Regions from separate parts of the Pseudogracilibacillus sp. ICA-222130 genome, predicted to be linked through region 2. Evidence: predicted binding sites of a transcription regulator. Region 2 holds the regulator's gene; each other region holds the start of a gene.
What was found. Region 2 encodes LexA, which represses DNA repair genes until DNA is damaged. Its sites were predicted from a motif close to CGAACATATGTTCG; they were not measured.

Region 1: the regulator LexA is predicted to act here: its motif matches at 1,546-1,559, upstream of uvrB (excinuclease ABC subunit UvrB).
Region 3: the regulator LexA is predicted to act here: its motif matches at 2,236-2,249, upstream of recA (recombinase RecA).
Region 4: the regulator LexA is predicted to act here: its motif matches at 1,817-1,830, upstream of WKT09_RS08280 (DNA polymerase IV).

Annotation. Positions count from the first base shown of each region.
Region 1 is NZ_JBBKBG010000032.1:14,698-18,896, reverse strand. Features, by position in the region: gene WKT09_RS11435 (S41 family peptidase) at 1-94, shown strand, start outside; gene WKT09_RS11430 (PDZ domain-containing protein) at 121-1,308, shown strand; gene uvrB (excinuclease ABC subunit UvrB) at 1,621-3,603, shown strand; gene uvrA (excinuclease ABC subunit UvrA) at 3,703-4,199, shown strand, end outside.
Region 2 is NZ_JBBKBG010000001.1:152,929-157,127, reverse strand. Features, by position in the region: gene hflX (GTPase HflX) at 1-966, shown strand, start outside; gene WKT09_RS00765 (methionine gamma-lyase family protein) at 968-2,230, shown strand; gene lexA (transcriptional repressor LexA) at 2,310-2,927, opposite strand; gene WKT09_RS00755 (DUF896 domain-containing protein) at 3,172-3,402, shown strand; gene tkt (transketolase) at 3,427-4,199, shown strand, end outside.
Region 3 is NZ_JBBKBG010000003.1:53,600-57,798, reverse strand. Features, by position in the region: gene WKT09_RS02935 (helix-turn-helix domain-containing protein) at 1-245, shown strand, start outside; gene pgsA (CDP-diacylglycerol--glycerol-3-phosphate 3-phosphatidyltransferase) at 324-902, shown strand; gene WKT09_RS02925 (competence/damage-inducible protein A) at 899-2,140, shown strand; gene recA (recombinase RecA) at 2,323-3,375, shown strand; gene rny (ribonuclease Y) at 3,783-4,199, shown strand, end outside.
Region 4 is NZ_JBBKBG010000017.1:23,662-27,860, reverse strand. Features, by position in the region: gene WKT09_RS08300 (ring-cleaving dioxygenase) at 1-129, opposite strand, end outside; gene WKT09_RS08295 (ring-cleaving dioxygenase) at 147-1,085, opposite strand; gene WKT09_RS08290 (YolD-like family protein) at 1,229-1,552, opposite strand; gene WKT09_RS08285 (hypothetical protein) at 1,491-1,760, opposite strand; gene WKT09_RS08280 (DNA polymerase IV) at 1,901-3,157, shown strand; gene WKT09_RS08275 (hypothetical protein) at 3,194-3,454, opposite strand; gene tyrS (tyrosine--tRNA ligase) at 3,540-4,199, opposite strand, start outside.

The DNA.
Region 1 (4,199 bases), on a different contig from region 2:
AGCAGGAAAAATTGAAACGGAAATTTTAGATATTATCCGAAGTGGCGAAGAAGATTTACAATTAGAAAAAGCGCTAGATGTATTGTATAAATAGAGAAAAAAGATAGTAGGTGAAAAGCGATGCTAGAACAGTGGGCGTTTGAATTATTAAAAGGTATTGGTAAAATATTTTTACACCCATTATTGTATTGGACTTTCTTTTTGATATGTATGATTGGATATAAACGTATAAAAAAAGAACGTTATAATTTTGGGACAAAAATTTATCATTACTTCACAGAAATTAAATATACATTTTCATTAACAGTTATTGCTAGCATCGTTCTTTCAGCTGCTACAATCCTTTTTGGAATCGTGCTTTCCTATGAAGTATTGATCGTTTTGGCGGTCGTTACTATTGTATTTAGTTTGTTTGGTTCATTACAATTTTTATCTGCTAGCTATACCATTGGTATAACGTTTATTTTATTATTAGTGTTACCGTTCATACAACGCTATATTACTATACCGTATGTAGATTTCACTACGATATCGATGGTACACTTTGTCGGATTAACGCTATTACTTGCTTTGTTATTATTTTTTGAAGCAATCTTTATGGCAAAAACAAAAACGAAACCGACGTTTCCTTCTTTGCACTTGAGTGACCGTGGTGTTTGGATAGGGCAATTTGAGGCAAAACGGATGATGATGGTCCCGTTTTTCGTCTTAATCCCTTCTAACAGTGTAACTGGGATTACACCATTTTTTCCTTATTTCTCCTTTGGCGAACAAACGTTTAGTTTATTATTATTACCGTTTATTTTCGGATATCAATACCGTATGCGAAGTGGGTTGCCAAATGAATTATTAGGAAAAATTACGAAACAGACATATGTTTTAGTTGTCGTTGTCATTGTTGGTGCTGTTATAAGTATTTTCTATCCATTCGTAACATTCATTACTATTTTAGTGGCATTAGTTGGGAAGGAATGGATTACGTACCGTCATAAAGAAAGAGATAGAGAAGGTACTCCGATGTTTCATCCTTTAGATAAAGGGGTTAAGGTGTTTGCAATGATGCCCAATAGTCCTGTCGAACGGTTAGGAATTAAAGTTGGTGAAATTATTTTAAAGGTGAATAATGTTGTTGTTACAAACTCATTTGAATTTTATGAAGCATTACAAACGAGTCAAACGAACTTTAAACTAGATGTTCTAGATGAAAATGGAGAAATAAGATTTGTACAGGGAACATTCTTTGATGAGGATCATTATGAATTAGGGTTATTGTTTACGGAACAACCACATCGATATAAAGAAAAATAATGGATATAAAAGGCTCTTTGTCAAATTTCCTCTTCCTTTGTAGCTTGAGCTGCAAGGGAGGAGGTTTTTTTACTTTGTATGATTGATCTCCATTTATAAAGCTGTGCTCGATGTATGATAAAATGCTTTTTCAATGTTCTAATGCTTATCTTCTTATACGTTCACATGCTTACTTGTAAAAGTGAATGATTTGTAAATAAGTACGTATGAAAGGCAGGAGCGATGAGCAATCATAATGGAATGTTCGTTCGTATATATGATACAATGAATGTTAAGAAAACATGATATTATGTGAAGATTGGAGATCTTAATATGGCGGAAAAGTTTGAACTTGTTTCATCTTTTAAACCACAAGGAGACCAACCGAAAGCAATTGAAAAATTAGTGAAACAAATAGACGAAGGTGAAAACCATCTAACTTTATTAGGTGCAACGGGTACTGGGAAAACATTTACTATATCGAATGTTGTGACAGAAATTAATCGGCCAACACTCGTTATTGCACATAATAAAACGTTAGCTGGTCAATTATATAGTGAATTTAAAGAGTTTTTCCCGAATAATGCGGTGGAATATTTTGTTAGTTATTATGATTATTACCAGCCAGAGGCATATGTTCCATCCACAGATACATTTATTGAAAAAGATGCTAGCATAAACGATGAAATTGATAAATTACGACACTCAGCAACATCGGCTTTATTTGAACGTCGTGATGTGTTAATCGTAGCTAGTGTGTCTTGTATATATGGTTTAGGTTCACCAGAAGAATATAAAAATCAAGTGTTATCGATTCGTACTGGAATGGAAAAAGAGCGTGATAGGTTATTGCGTGAACTAGTAGATATTCAATATGCACGAAATGATATCGATTTTTCTCGTGGGACATTCCGAGTACGAGGGGATTCGGTTGAAATTATTCCAGCATCTAAAGAAGAACATTGTATCCGAATTGAATTTTTTGGAGATGAAATTGATCGTATTCGAGAAGTAGATGCATTAACCGGAGAAATTATCGGTGATCGAGATCATGTTGCTATTTTCCCAGCGTCACACTTCGTTACAGGTGATGAAAAAATGAAAATGGCGATTAAAAATATTGAGCTCGAATTAGAAGAACGTTTGAAAGAACTGGAAGGAGAAAATCGTTTATTAGAAGCACAGAGGCTTGAACAACGAACGAATTATGATTTGGAAATGATGCGAGAAATGGGCTTTTGCTCAGGAATTGAAAATTACTCTCGTCATTTAACGCTTCGTGAAGCAGGTTCGACACCATATACTTTACTTGATTTCTTTCCAGATGATTTTTTAGTTGTCATTGATGAATCACATGCAACATTGCCACAAATTCGCGGAATGTATAATGGAGATAGAGCTAGGAAACAAATGTTAGTTGATCATGGATTCCGTTTACCATCTGCATTAGATAACCGCCCATTAAAGTTTGAAGAGTTCGAACAAAAAACGAATCAAAATGTATATGTTTCTGCAACACCTGGTCCATATGAACAAGAACATACGAAAGAAATGGTAGAACAAATTATTCGTCCTACAGGCTTATTAGATCCTATCGTTGAGGTTCGACCGATTGATGGACAAATCGATGACCTAATCGCAGAAATAAATAAACGAATTGAACGGGATGAACGTGTGCTTATTACGACATTGACGAAGAGAATGTCGGAAGATTTAACAGATTATTTAAAAGAACTTGATTTTAAAGTTGCTTATTTACATTCTGAAGTAAAGACATTGGAACGTATTGAAATTATTCGTGATTTACGGGTGAAAAAATACGATGTACTTGTCGGTATTAACTTACTACGGGAAGGATTAGATATCCCAGAAGTATCACTTGTTGCAATATTAGATGCGGATAAAGAAGGTTTCTTACGTTCTGAACGCTCCTTAATTCAAACGATGGGACGTGCTGCACGTAATGAAAACGGGCAAGTTATTATGTATGCAGACAAAATTACCGACTCGATGCAAGTCGCAATAGATGAGACGAATCGTCGACGTGAAATTCAAGAAGCGTATAATGAAGAACATGGTATTATCCCGAAAACGATTAAGAAAGATGTACGTGAATTAATCCGCGCAACGGTTGCGGCAGAGGAAGAAGAAGGGTATGAAGTGGATCGTATTTCAGAAATACGAAACATGCCGAAAAAGGCTCGAGCAGAAGTAATCGAACAGATGGAAGAAGAAATGCGTGAAGCTGCAAAACAATTAGATTTTGAACGCGCAACAGAATTAAGAGATATTATTTTTGAATTAAAAGTAGAATGATTGGTTAAAGAAGGAAATAGCAAGTGATAGAAAACATTAGAAGCTTATATTCATTGTCTTTTTTCATCGAATGAAATAGTAGTCGGAAGGATGGAGTATATGTCAAATAAACATATTAAGATACTCGGTGCACGTGCACATAACTTAAAGAATATTGATATAAATATACCGAAAAATAAACTTGTCGTCGTAACAGGTCTTTCAGGTTCTGGAAAGTCATCCTTAGCGTTTGACACCATTTACGCAGAAGGACAACGAAGGTATGTGGAATCCTTGTCTGCCTATGCAAGACAATTTTTAGGGCAAATGGATAAACCAGATGTAGATACGATTGAGGGGTTGTCTCCAGCCATTTCTATTGACCAAAAAACGACGAGTAAAAACCCGCGGTCTACTGTTGCGACAGTAACAGAAATATACGACTACCTACGTTTATTATATGCACGAATTGGACGTCCTTATTGTCCGATTCATGGTATTGAAATAGCATCACAAACGATTCAACAAATGGTCGATCAAATTATGGACTATCCAGAAAGAACAAGATTACAAATATTAGCACCAGTTGTTTCAGGTCGAAAAGGTGAACATGTAAA
Region 2 (4,199 bases):
CTAGGAGTCCGTGTGATCGACCGAAGTCAATTAATATTAGATATTTTTGCTAGTCGTGCAAAAACGAAAGAAGGACAATTGCAAGTCGAACTTGCTCAGCTACAGTATACATTACCACGTTTGCATGGAATGGGGCTTGTGTTATCACGACTCGGTGGTGGAATAGGAACGAGAGGGCCAGGGGAGACGAAGTTAGAAACAGATCAACGGCATATACGAAGACGTATTGACGATATTAAGCGTCGGTTAAAAGATGTTGTGAAACAACGGGAGCAGTACCGAAAGCGAAGAAAGCAAAATAAAGTGTTTCAAATTGCCATTGTTGGATATACGAATGCTGGTAAGTCGACGATTTTTAATCGATTGACAAGTGAACAATCTTTAGAAGAAGATTTACTATTTGCTACATTAGATCCGTTAACGAGAAAAATTCAATTACCCTCAGGATTTGAATGTTTGCTTACTGATACGGTTGGCTTTTTACAAGCATTGCCGACGTCTTTAATCGCTTCCTTCAAATCAACTTTAGAGGAAGTCGCAGAAGCAGACTTCTTATTACATGTTGTCGATAGTTCAAATGAAGATTACGCACAACACGAACGTACTGTGTATGAAATTTTAGAAGAACTTGATGCACATACAATCCCGATGTTAACTGTATACAATAAAACAGACTTATTAGAAGCGGATTTTTTCCCGTCATCTGATCCGTCTATACAAATACACGCCTATGATGAAAATGATTTAGAAAAATTACTGCAAAAAATGGAAGACATTTTAAAAAAACAATGGGAATTTTATACTGTCTCATTAGAGTCATACGAATCAAAAGAGTTGCATCAATTTACGAAACATACGATTATAACAAAGAAGGAGTTTAATGAGGAAACATCCCAGTATGATTTAGAAGGATATATTCCTCATGCCCATCCACTACAGAAAATTTTAAAGGAGAAGCAAAAGTAATATGTTACAAAAAGAATTAATAGAAAAACTAGAAGCACAATGTACCCCTTATTTTAAATCAATAGATCAGATGGTAGAAAAAAACCAAAAGAAAGTACTAAAAGCGTTTCAAGAAGAACAGATCGGTGATCACCATTTTAGTTCTACGGATGGTTATGGTTATGATGACCAAGGACGAGATGGGTTAGAAGCGTTATATGCTCGTGTATTTGGTGGGGAGGATGCATTAGTCCGTCCCCAAATTGTTTCAGGAACACATGCTATTGCAACTGCCTTATATGCGATGTTACGTCCTGGAGATGAGCTTTTATATATTACAGGAGCACCATACGATACATTGGATCAAGTCATTGGAAAAAATACATCCAATACAGGAAGTCTAAAAGATTATGGTGTTCTGTATAGTGAAGTTTTATTAAAAGATAATCAAACAATTGATTATGAAGGAATTAAACATGCGATAAATGAACATACGAAAGTTGTAGGGATTCAACGTTCGAAAGGGTATGAAAATCGTCCGTCATTTACAATCGAAGCAATTGAACAAATGATTCAATTCGTAAAAGAAATAGATGATAACATTATTGTGTTTGTGGATAATTGTTATGGGGAATTTGTCGAAGACCGTGAACCGTTAGAAGTTGGTGCAGATATAATGGCTGGGTCTTTAATTAAAAATCCAGGTGGTGGACTCGTTCGTGCCGGAGGATATATTGTTGGAAAAAAAGTTTTAGTTGAGCTTGCTGCCAATAGACTAACAGCACCAGGGCTAGGGAAAGATGCCGGAGCGACATTAAATATGTTACAAGAGATGTATCAAGGATTTTTCCTTGCACCACATGTAGTAGGGGAAGCATTAAAAGGAGCAATTTTTACTGCACGGTTAATGGACTATGTTGGGGTGGAAACAGCACCTACGTATACAGATAAACGTACAGATATTATTCAGGCAATGACATTCCATCACGAAAAAGCGATGATCCAATTTTGTGAAGCAATTCAGGCAAATTCACCAATTAACTCGTATGTTGCACCATACCCAAGTGATATGCCAGGATATGAAGAAAAAGTAATCATGGCTGCAGGAACGTTTATCCAAGGAGCAAGTATTGAATTATCCGTGGATGGTCCAATTAAACCTCCATATACAGCATTTTTACAAGGTGGTTTAACCTATGCACATGTGAAAATCGCTATTATTCAAACAGTAGAAAAGCTAATTCAAGATGGATTACTGGATCCCTTCACTTTTCCAGAATTGTAAATAAGTAGTGAAAGAGGACGGTTTAAGTTAAATAAAAACGGTAAAGTTTATCACCTTTTGATAAGCTTTACCGTTTTTATTAGAATGCGCGATATAGACCGATTACCTTTCCTAAAATAATGACATTATTTAATAGGATTGGTTCCATAGCATCGTTTTCAGGTTGTAAGCGAATATGATCTGTTTCTTTATAAAATCTTTTTACAGTTGCTTCATCTTCGTCCGTCATTGCGACGACGATATCTCCATTGTTTGCTACATTTTGTTGTTTTACAATTACTCTATCACCATTAAAAATTCCAGCGTTGATCATACTATCCCCATCGACTTCTAATAAAAATATATTATCTTCCCGATGTGCAAGGGATGTTGGAACTGGCGCATATTCTTCGATATTTTCAATTGCTGTAATCGGCGCACCAGCAGTTACTTTACCAATTAGTGGAGCATAACGTGCCGTATCTTTTTCGATATTCTGGAATGATGGATCAACAATTTCAATTGCTCTTGGTTTTGTTGGGTCTCTACGAATATATCCTTTATTTTCAATTCGTTCTAAATGGCCGTGCACAGTAGAACTAGAAGCTAAACCAACTGCTTTGGCAATCTCACGAACAGAAGGAGGATATCCTTTCATTTCTACTTCATGAACAATATAATCAAAAATCATCTGTTGCCTTTTTGAAAGTTTTTCCAAGCACCTCACCTCATCTGTCTATATAATTACTTTCATTTTATCAAAATGCGAACAGAAGTCAAACATAAGTTCCCATATTTGTTCGGTAGAAATGTTCTATTTCTGAAAGGTTGTCTGAAATGTAAAGTTATTATAGAATATTATGTGGCGCAATTGTATCTATACAAAATATTGTATAGTATAATATAAGAAGTGTATAGATATACGTTTATCATAGATAACTTAGAAATTAAGAGGTGAGAACATGTTAACGAAAGAAAAACTTGAACGTATTAATTACCTCGCTAAAAAAGCAAAAAGTGAGACATTGACGCAAGAAGAAAAACAAGAACAACAAAATCTTCGTCAACAATATTTACAAAGCATTCGTCAATCATTTACTAATCAAATAACTTCTGTTACGGTGATCGATCCAGAAGGAAACGATGTAACACCGGACAAAGTGAAACAAATAAAAAGAAATAGAGACAAATAATATATATAAAGGAGCTAATAACAAATGCAAGTGGAACAATTATCAGTTAATACAATTCGTACATTATCAATGGATGCAATTCAAAAGGCAAACTCTGGTCACCCAGGTTTACCGATGGGGGCTGCACCAATGGCATATACATTATTTACAGATTTCTTAAATCATAATCCAAAAAACTCCAAATGGTTTAATCGTGACCGCTTCATTTTATCTGCTGGACATGGATCCATGTTATTGTATAGTTTATTACATTTGTCCGGTTATGATGTAACGATGGATGATATTAAAAACTTCCGTCAATGGGGTTCTAGAACACCTGGGCATCCGGAAGTATTAGATACAGATGGAGTGGAAGCAACAACTGGGCCATTAGGACAAGGTGTAGCAATGGCCGTTGGTATGGCAATGGCAGAAGCGCATTTAGCAGCGAAATACAATAAAGAAAACTTCAACATTATTGACCATTACACTTATTCATTAGTTGGTGATGGAGATATTATGGAAGGAATTTCTCATGAAGCTGCATCCCTTGCAGGGCACTTAGCTTTAGATAAATTAATCGTATTATATGATTCGAACGATATTTCATTAGATGGAGATTTAGATCGTTCATTTTCTGATAGCACAGAAGATAGATTTAAAGCTTACGGTTGGCAAGTCATCCGTGTCGAAGATGGAAGAGATTTACAAGCGATCCACCAAGCAATAGAAGAAGCAAAAGCGAATACGACACAACCGTCATTAATTGAAGTTAAAACAATTATCGGCTATGGTTCACCAAATAAATCAAATTCTTC
Region 3 (4,199 bases), on a different contig from region 2:
TTGAAGTAGAGCAAGATACTTATCTTGAAATAAGAGGTGCATCAGATGAAGTCTATTATGCAGATACTTTAATGGCAGATGCAGATGTTGATACATTTGACGTAACGGATGAAGATAGAGTGTATTTTAATATTGGAAATACTGCTGGTCTAACCGTTTATATTAATGGTGTCGAAATGGAATATCCAGTCGATCGCAATGAGAAAGTACATCAAAAAATTTGGGTGAATTTAGTTAAAAACTAATAAAAGATTGAAGTTTGGATATCATATAAAAATCCTTACTTCAATCTTACTTATTTTATAAAGAGAAAGGCGATAAATATGAATATACCTAATAAAATTACGATTTCACGTATTTGCTTAATCCCGTTTTTTATCCTTATTTTAAGTATTCCTTTTGATTGGGGTGCTTGGGAAATAGGAGAAACAACCTTACCAATCACACATTTTGTTGCAGCGATGATTTTTTTAGTTGCTTCTTTAACAGATTGGTTAGATGGTTATTATGCTAGAAAATATAATTTAGTTACAAATATGGGGAAATTTTTAGATCCATTAGCGGATAAATTACTCGTATCTGCAGCATTTATTTTACTTGTTCAGCTTGGTTTAGCACCAGCATGGATTGTTATTTTAATTATTAGTAGAGAATTTGCGGTTACGGGATTACGTCTAGTTGCATCGGGCGAAGGCATTGTACTTGCTGCGAGCAATATGGGGAAATTAAAAACTGTTTCACAAATTTTAGCTATCGCATTATTATTACTACATAATTATCCATTTTCATATATCGGTATCCCAGTAGATATCATTGTATTATATATTGCATTTATTTTAACAACTTGGTCTGGAATTGATTATTTTGTTAAAAATTGGCACGTGATGAGGGATTCTAAATGACAAGGCAATTAAACACTGAAATTATTGCAGTCGGTACAGAATTATTACTTGGTCAGATTGCAAATACAAACGCACAATGGCTGTCAGGTGAACTAGCTGGTAATGGGATTAATACGTATTATCATACAGTTGTTGGCGATAATATGGACCGTTTAACAGCTGTATTTGAGCGAGCACAACAAAGATCGAATGTTGTGCTCGTTACTGGTGGATTAGGACCGACACAAGATGATCTTTCACGAGAAGCGTTTCAACAGTTAACGGATTTACGTATAGTGGAAGAAAAAGACTCTTTACAAAAGATCATGGACTTTTATCGTGATCAAGGAACGGAAATGACCCCAAATAACCGACGGCAAGCTAGGGTTTTTGAAGGGTCAAAAGTATTACCAAATAAAGTAGGAATGGCACCAGGAAATTTAGTTGTGTATAAAGATGTAATATGGATATTTATGCCTGGTGTACCAAAAGAAATGAAACAAATATTTTCAGATGAGGTCATTCCATATTTAAAATCCATTAATGGTGAAATGGTCATTGAATCAAAAGTATTGAATTTTACTGGCATTGGTGAGTCAGTATTAGAACATACTTTAGAAGAATTAATTCGAACACAACATAATCCAACTATTGCCCCTTTAGCCGTGAAAGGAAAAATTACCGTTCGCGTTAGTGCGAAAGCGGAAACAAAAGAAAAGGCTCTTTCCATGATTGAGAAAACAAAAAAGGAAATTCTATCGCATATAGGCCGTTTTTATTTTGGCGAAGGTAGTATGACATTAGAAGAAAAAGTATTTGAGTTATTAAAAGAACGGAAAATGTCGATTGCAAGTGCTGAAAGTTTAACAGCGGGCTTATTTACAAGTAATATCGTCGATAACTCTGGTGCGTCTGCTATTTTAAAAGGTGGGGTCGTTTGTTATGATCCAGCAGTCAAGCGTCAAGTTTTACAAGTAGCAGATGAAACAATTCGTATACATGGAACTGTGAGTGAACAATGTGCAAAAGAATTAGCGGAAAATGTTCGCGATATCTTAGGAAGTGCTATTGGAATTAGTTTTACAGGTGTAGCAGGACCGAATGAGATAGAAGGTAAAAAAGCGGGAACAGTTTATATTGGTATTGCAACAGAAGAAGGAACGAAAGTAAGTAAATTTGTTTTTGCAGGAGACCGTAAACAGGTGAGAGAACGTGCGGTATTAAAAGGATATGAATTATTATTTACATTTTTAAAATAGTTTTTTACACCATGAATGACGGACAAAACTACCGTTTTGGACAATATGAGGTATGAAAAATGAACTTTTTCATATAGAAGGACGAACAAAACATAAGAACATGTATTCGCATATTGTTTGTGTATTTTATATAAACGATGTATGATAGAAAGCAGATAGTTCAAAATTGGGAGGTAACGCCAGTGAGTGATAAACAAAAAGCATTAGATGAAGCATTAAGAAAAATAGAGAAACAATTTGGAAAAGGATCGATTATGAAGCTTGGAGAAGAAGCGGAACGTAAAATCGACACGATTTCAAGCGGATCTTTAGCGTTGGATGTTGCATTAGGAATTGGTGGATATCCGAAAGGGCGTATTATTGAAATCTATGGACCAGAATCATCCGGTAAAACAACTGTAGCATTACATGCTATTGCAGAGGCACAGAAAAAAGGTGGGCAAGCAGCTTTTATCGATGCTGAGCATGCTTTAGACCCGAATTACGCAAGAGCTTTAGGAGTTAATATTGATGAATTATTATTATCTCAACCAGATACAGGTGAACAAGCATTAGAAATTGCAGAAGCATTAGTACGAAGTGGTGCGATTGATATTTTAGTAGTAGACTCTGTTGCAGCTTTAGTACCGAGTGCAGAGATTGAAGGGGAAATGGGAGATGCGCATGTTGGTTTACAAGCTCGTCTTATGTCCCAAGCCTTAAGAAAATTATCCGGTGCAATTAATAAGTCTAAAACAATAGCTATTTTTATTAACCAAATTCGTGAAAAAGTCGGTGTGATGTTCGGAAATCCGGAAACAACGCCAGGTGGCCGCGCGTTAAAATTCTATTCATCTGTTCGTCTTGAAGTACGTCGTGCTGAAACATTAAAACAGGGAACAGATATGATTGGAAATAGAACTCGTATCAAAGTAGTGAAAAATAAAGTAGCTCCTCCATTCAAACAAGCAATGGTTGATATTATGTATGGAGAAGGGATTTCTATTGAAGGTGAAATATTAGATATAGGTTCTGAATTGGAAATTGTGGAAAAGAGTGGAGCATGGTACTCTTATCAAGGAGAACGCCTAGGACAAGGTCGAGAAAACTCTAAACTGTTTTTAATAGAAAATGAGGCGATTCGCGATGAAATTCATCAAGCGATTCGTGATCATTATGAATTAGATAAAGCTGCTGAAAAAGCGCCAGAAGAAGAATCAATGGATGAATTAATCGAAGAAGAAGATTTATTATAATTTATTAGAAATGTAAATAGAGGTTCTACAATATATGGTGTTGGTGGAAAAAATCCACTGGCACCTTTTTTATGCATTAAATAAAAAACAGGTAGCATTAAAGGCTTGAGGACGAAATGAAAGCAATCTGTCCGTTTGTTGTTTAATTTCAACTATCGATGAACAATTTGTGACAAAGGTCTGATTTTATTAAAGTGAAAATGTACTACATGGATTGTATTTTCAAACGAAATTATGTGAAAAACAAATAAAATAAAGGCTTTTCATTGACATTGGTAATTAGTACATTTAAAATTAAACTGTATAATTAATTTTATACATTATACAAATTTATTCGCTATTGATTAAAGGTTTTTATGCCGACAATAAAGAATTGTACAATTTTATAGCAATAGGAGGTGAAGAACGTGGACAATCCTATACTCATCTCCGTTTTGCTTGCATTAGTCCTAATCGTCGGTATTGTTGTTGGTTATCTTGTTCGGAAATCAATTGGAGAAGCAAAGATTTCAAGTGCTGAAAACTTAGCCAAACAAATTGTTGAAGAAGCACATCGAAATGCAGATGCAGCTAAAAAAGAAGCACTTTTAGAGGCAAAAGAAGAAAACCATGCATTTCGTCAACAAGTGGAAGAAGAATTACGTGAACGACGTACAGAAGTACAGAAACAAGAAGATCGCTTAATTCAAAAAGAAGAAATTCTGGACAAAAAAAGCATTACAATTGATAATCGTGAACTCTCATTAGAAAAAAGAGAACAAAATATAGCAGAACAACAACAACAGATTGAAGAAATGAGAAGCAAAGTAGATGCATTACTTGAA
Region 4 (4,199 bases), on a different contig from region 2:
TGTTTGAATATCATCTTGGTTGACGGTTTTTTTCACTAGACGCATCCCTAACGTATAAGTGAAAAACTTATAATTTTCCTCTGCACTACTCGTAATGGCTGTAATATGGTGGATTCCTTTTAAAGTCATGTTTGCATACGCTCCCTTTATACTAATGGTTGTAAATTTTTCTCAATTTCTTCTCTTCGTTCTTCTAAAAATGGTGGTAACGTAATTCTTTCTCCAAGTGTCGCCATCTCTTCATCTATCGCCAGTCCTGGACCATCTGTCGCTAACTCAAAAACGATGCCATTTGAATCTCTAAAATAAAAACTATGAAAATAATGGCGATCAATGACACCTGTAGAAACAAAGCCTCTTTCTTTTACTTTTCGTTCCCACTCTTTCATTTCCTCAACATTTTTTACACGAAGCGCTAAGTGATGTACACTACCACGTCCAGGGCGTTCTGTCGGTGCATCAAGCTCTTTTACGATAATTTCAGAAGATACATTTTCTAAAACCGAACGGAAAATGTGTGCATCTTCTATCGTGTCCACTAATGTATAATCAAACAACTCTGTCAATACATTTGCTAATTTCTTCGGGCGACGGACTGTCATTTCTACAGGACCCATTCCAATAATTTGATGTTCCATTGGGACGGTAGATTGATCCCATTTTTCCCAAAAATTCGGGACGTCGTTTTCCCCTTTATCCATAAGCATTAGTTCTAACCCATCTGGATCGGTACATTGAAGCACTCGCTTATTTCGGTATGTCGTTAATTCATTTGGAATATGATGTGTGTCGAAACGATTTTTAAAATAATCAATGGTAACTTCATTTTCGACGAGTAAACCGAGTTTCGTAATTGCATTAGAACCACGATGTGTACGCCCTACCTGTTTCATTTCAAAAAACGTAATAACCGTTCCAGGGCTTCCTGTTTTATCTCCATAAAATAAGTGGTACATCGTCGGATCATCTTGGTTGACCGTCTTTTTCACGAGGCGTAATCCGAGGATATCTCGGTAAAATGCCCTATTTTCTTGTGCATTTTTTATGACCATGGAAATATGATGGTGTCCTGTAATCATCCGCATTTGTCTCCCTCCCGATTTCATCTTACTTACATTATGCCATAATTTATCTCTAATTAAAACTATTTTGTTTCGAGATAAAGGATCCGTCCGAAAATGAACATCTAAGATTTTTCTTATACCTATTCATTCCCCGTTGTTTTCACTTATGAAACAATTTGTACATCTAGCACATTTTTTAAAGGAACATAGGTGCCACAACCATTCGATAATACAATTTGTCTCGTAAATCGTTCAATTTTCGCTAATTTTCCTTCAATTACTTTAAATTGTCCATGCTCATAATAGGTTAAAACTATATCGACATTATATGTTAGTGCATATTTTAAAGATTGATCAATCTCTAACATCGTTTGCTCGTCTAACATAGGTTTCTCTTTATATTCCACAAAAACTTCTTGCAACATTTCAACATGTTCTGGCAACATTAATGATGTCCACTTGATGGACCCACGGTCTTGTACAGTCATGATTGATATCCCTCCATTTTTCCATCGCTAAAATATTTTCTGTATAAAAAGTTCGAATCGCTTGCCTCCAAAAGCAGTAAGCAATAACTCGATTACCGTTTATCCCTAATACTTTTATTTCCCGTTTGGAAAATAAATTCATACGGCTTCGGTAAATAATCGTCCACGTTTCCCCTGTTTGCATCGCATCACGTAATAATTTTTCCATTTTCTCACCACCAGGAACGTTTGTTCTTATAATAACACGAACAGTTCGCAAAAACAAGAACAAAGGTTCGGTTTTTTCTCTTGATTTTCTATTATTCCTTTTTTATAATTAGAACACACGTTCTATGAAGGAGGAATTCTATGGATTATTCATCTTTTCCTAAACATGATGTGTTATGCATCGATATGCGCTCTTTCTACGCTAGTGTGGAAGCCGTGCGATTAGGTTTCGATCCGATGCAAGTTCTATTAGCTGTCGTTGGGGATGTGACTCGTCCAGGAAGTATTGTACTTGCTGCCTCCCCTACATTAAAGGAAAAGTATGGGATTAGTAATGTAAGTCGTTTTTTCGAGTTGCCACAAGACCCAAACATTCATATTGTTCAAGCGAATATGGCAGACTATTTACATGTTTCTATCCAAATCACCCAGCTACTCCATACGTTCGCGCCGAAAGAAGCGATTCATCCATACTCCATCGATGAAGTGTGGATCACTGTGAATGGATTAGAAAAATTATTCGGTGATCCTTTTACAATCGCCCAAAAAATCCAACGAGCTATTTTGGAATCGTTCGGCATTACGAGTGCGATTGGAATTGGTAACAACAAATTTCTCGCAAAAGTCGTACTGGATTTACATGCTAAAAAATCACCAACTGGTATTGCTTCTTGCACGTATGAAGAAGTACAAGAAAAATTATGGCCTGCAAAGGTCGAAAAAATTTGGGGAATTGGATCAAAATTAAAAAAACGACTGTATCATCTTGGCATTACAACTCTTGGTCAAATTGCTCAATCATCCTTACCGACATTAAAAAAACATTTTGGCATTATGGGAGAGCAATTATATTGGCATGCATGGGGAATTGATATAAGTCCTGTTTTTGGGGATTTCATTAAAACTAAACAAGATAGTTATGGACATGGTATTTCTTTATTGCGTAATTACACGAAGGAAGAAACGCTCGTCTGTATGTTGGAACTTTGTGAGGAAGCATGTCGCCGTGCCCGCACAGATCGTATGGCGGGAAGGACGATTCATCTTGGAATAGGATATGACCAAATGACAAATGGTGGCTTTTATCGCTCCAAAACAATCGCTTCCCCAACGAATATTACATTAGAAATGTATCAAGTTTGTGTGCAACTTTTCGAACATTTTTACGATGGGCATAGTTATATTCGTCGTGTTTCAGTGACCTTAACAAATTTAGTTTTGGATATGGAAACACAATTAGATTTATTTTATGAACGATCAAAACAAAAAGATATTGGATATGTGATGGATAATATTCGTGCAAAATATGGATCCACCGCTATCTTACGTGCATCTAGCTACACAAATGCTGGTATTACATTAGAACGTAGTAAAAAAATTGGCGGACATTGGGCGTAATCTTTGCGCCCTTTTTTTTATATACATTACCTTTATTTAAATAGAGGATTTACAGAAGTTCCTGCAATTTGATGGGGATGCTTGTAACTTCGGTGGGCATTCTTGCAACTCCGCATCATATTCTTGCAACTTCGCACGGCATTCTTGCAACTTCGCACAGGATTCTTGCAACTTCGCATCGCATTCTTGCAACTTCGTACGGTATTCTTGCAACTTCACATCATATTCTTGCAACTCCGCACGGCATTCTTGCAACTTCACAACGTATTCTTGCAACTTCACATCATATTCTTGCAACTTCGCACAACCTCTCCCCACCACACACGAAAAAACGGTACTAAGAAGCGCCCTCCACTAGTACCGTTTTATCCTATGCTATTTCTTATTGAAAGTGAACGAGGAAATATTTTTTTCGACCGCGTCGGATGATAGTAAACGTATCTTCTAAACGATCTGCACTCGTCACAGTATGATCTAAATTTTGATTTCTATCTCCATTTACATAAATTGCCCCATTTGTAATGTCCTCACGTGCTTGACGTTTCGATGGTGAAATTTTTGCTGCTACTAATAAATCGATTAACCCGATATCCGATTTTTCTGCTACATATGTCGGTACATCTTTGAACCCTTGTTCAATTTCATGTTTCGTTAACTGTTTTACATCCCCGCTAAATAATGCTTCAGAAATTTTAATTGCTTGATCTAATGCTTCCTTTCCGTGAACGAATGTCGTCATCTCTTCTGCTAAACGCTTTTGAGCAACACGCGCACCCGGATCTGCTTCTGTCGCCTTTTCGATTTCTTCTATCTCTTCACGGCTTAAGAATGTGAAATAATTAATGAATTTAATAACGTCTCGGTCATCTGTATTGTACCAGAACTGGTAAAACTCATACGGGCTCGTTTTTTCAGGGTCTAACCAAATAGCACCACCAGCTGTTTTACCGAATTTCGTGCCGTCAGCTTTCGTAATTAATGGAACCGTTAAACCAAATACGTCTGCTACCTCTCCATCTTCTCGCGTACGGCGAATATACTC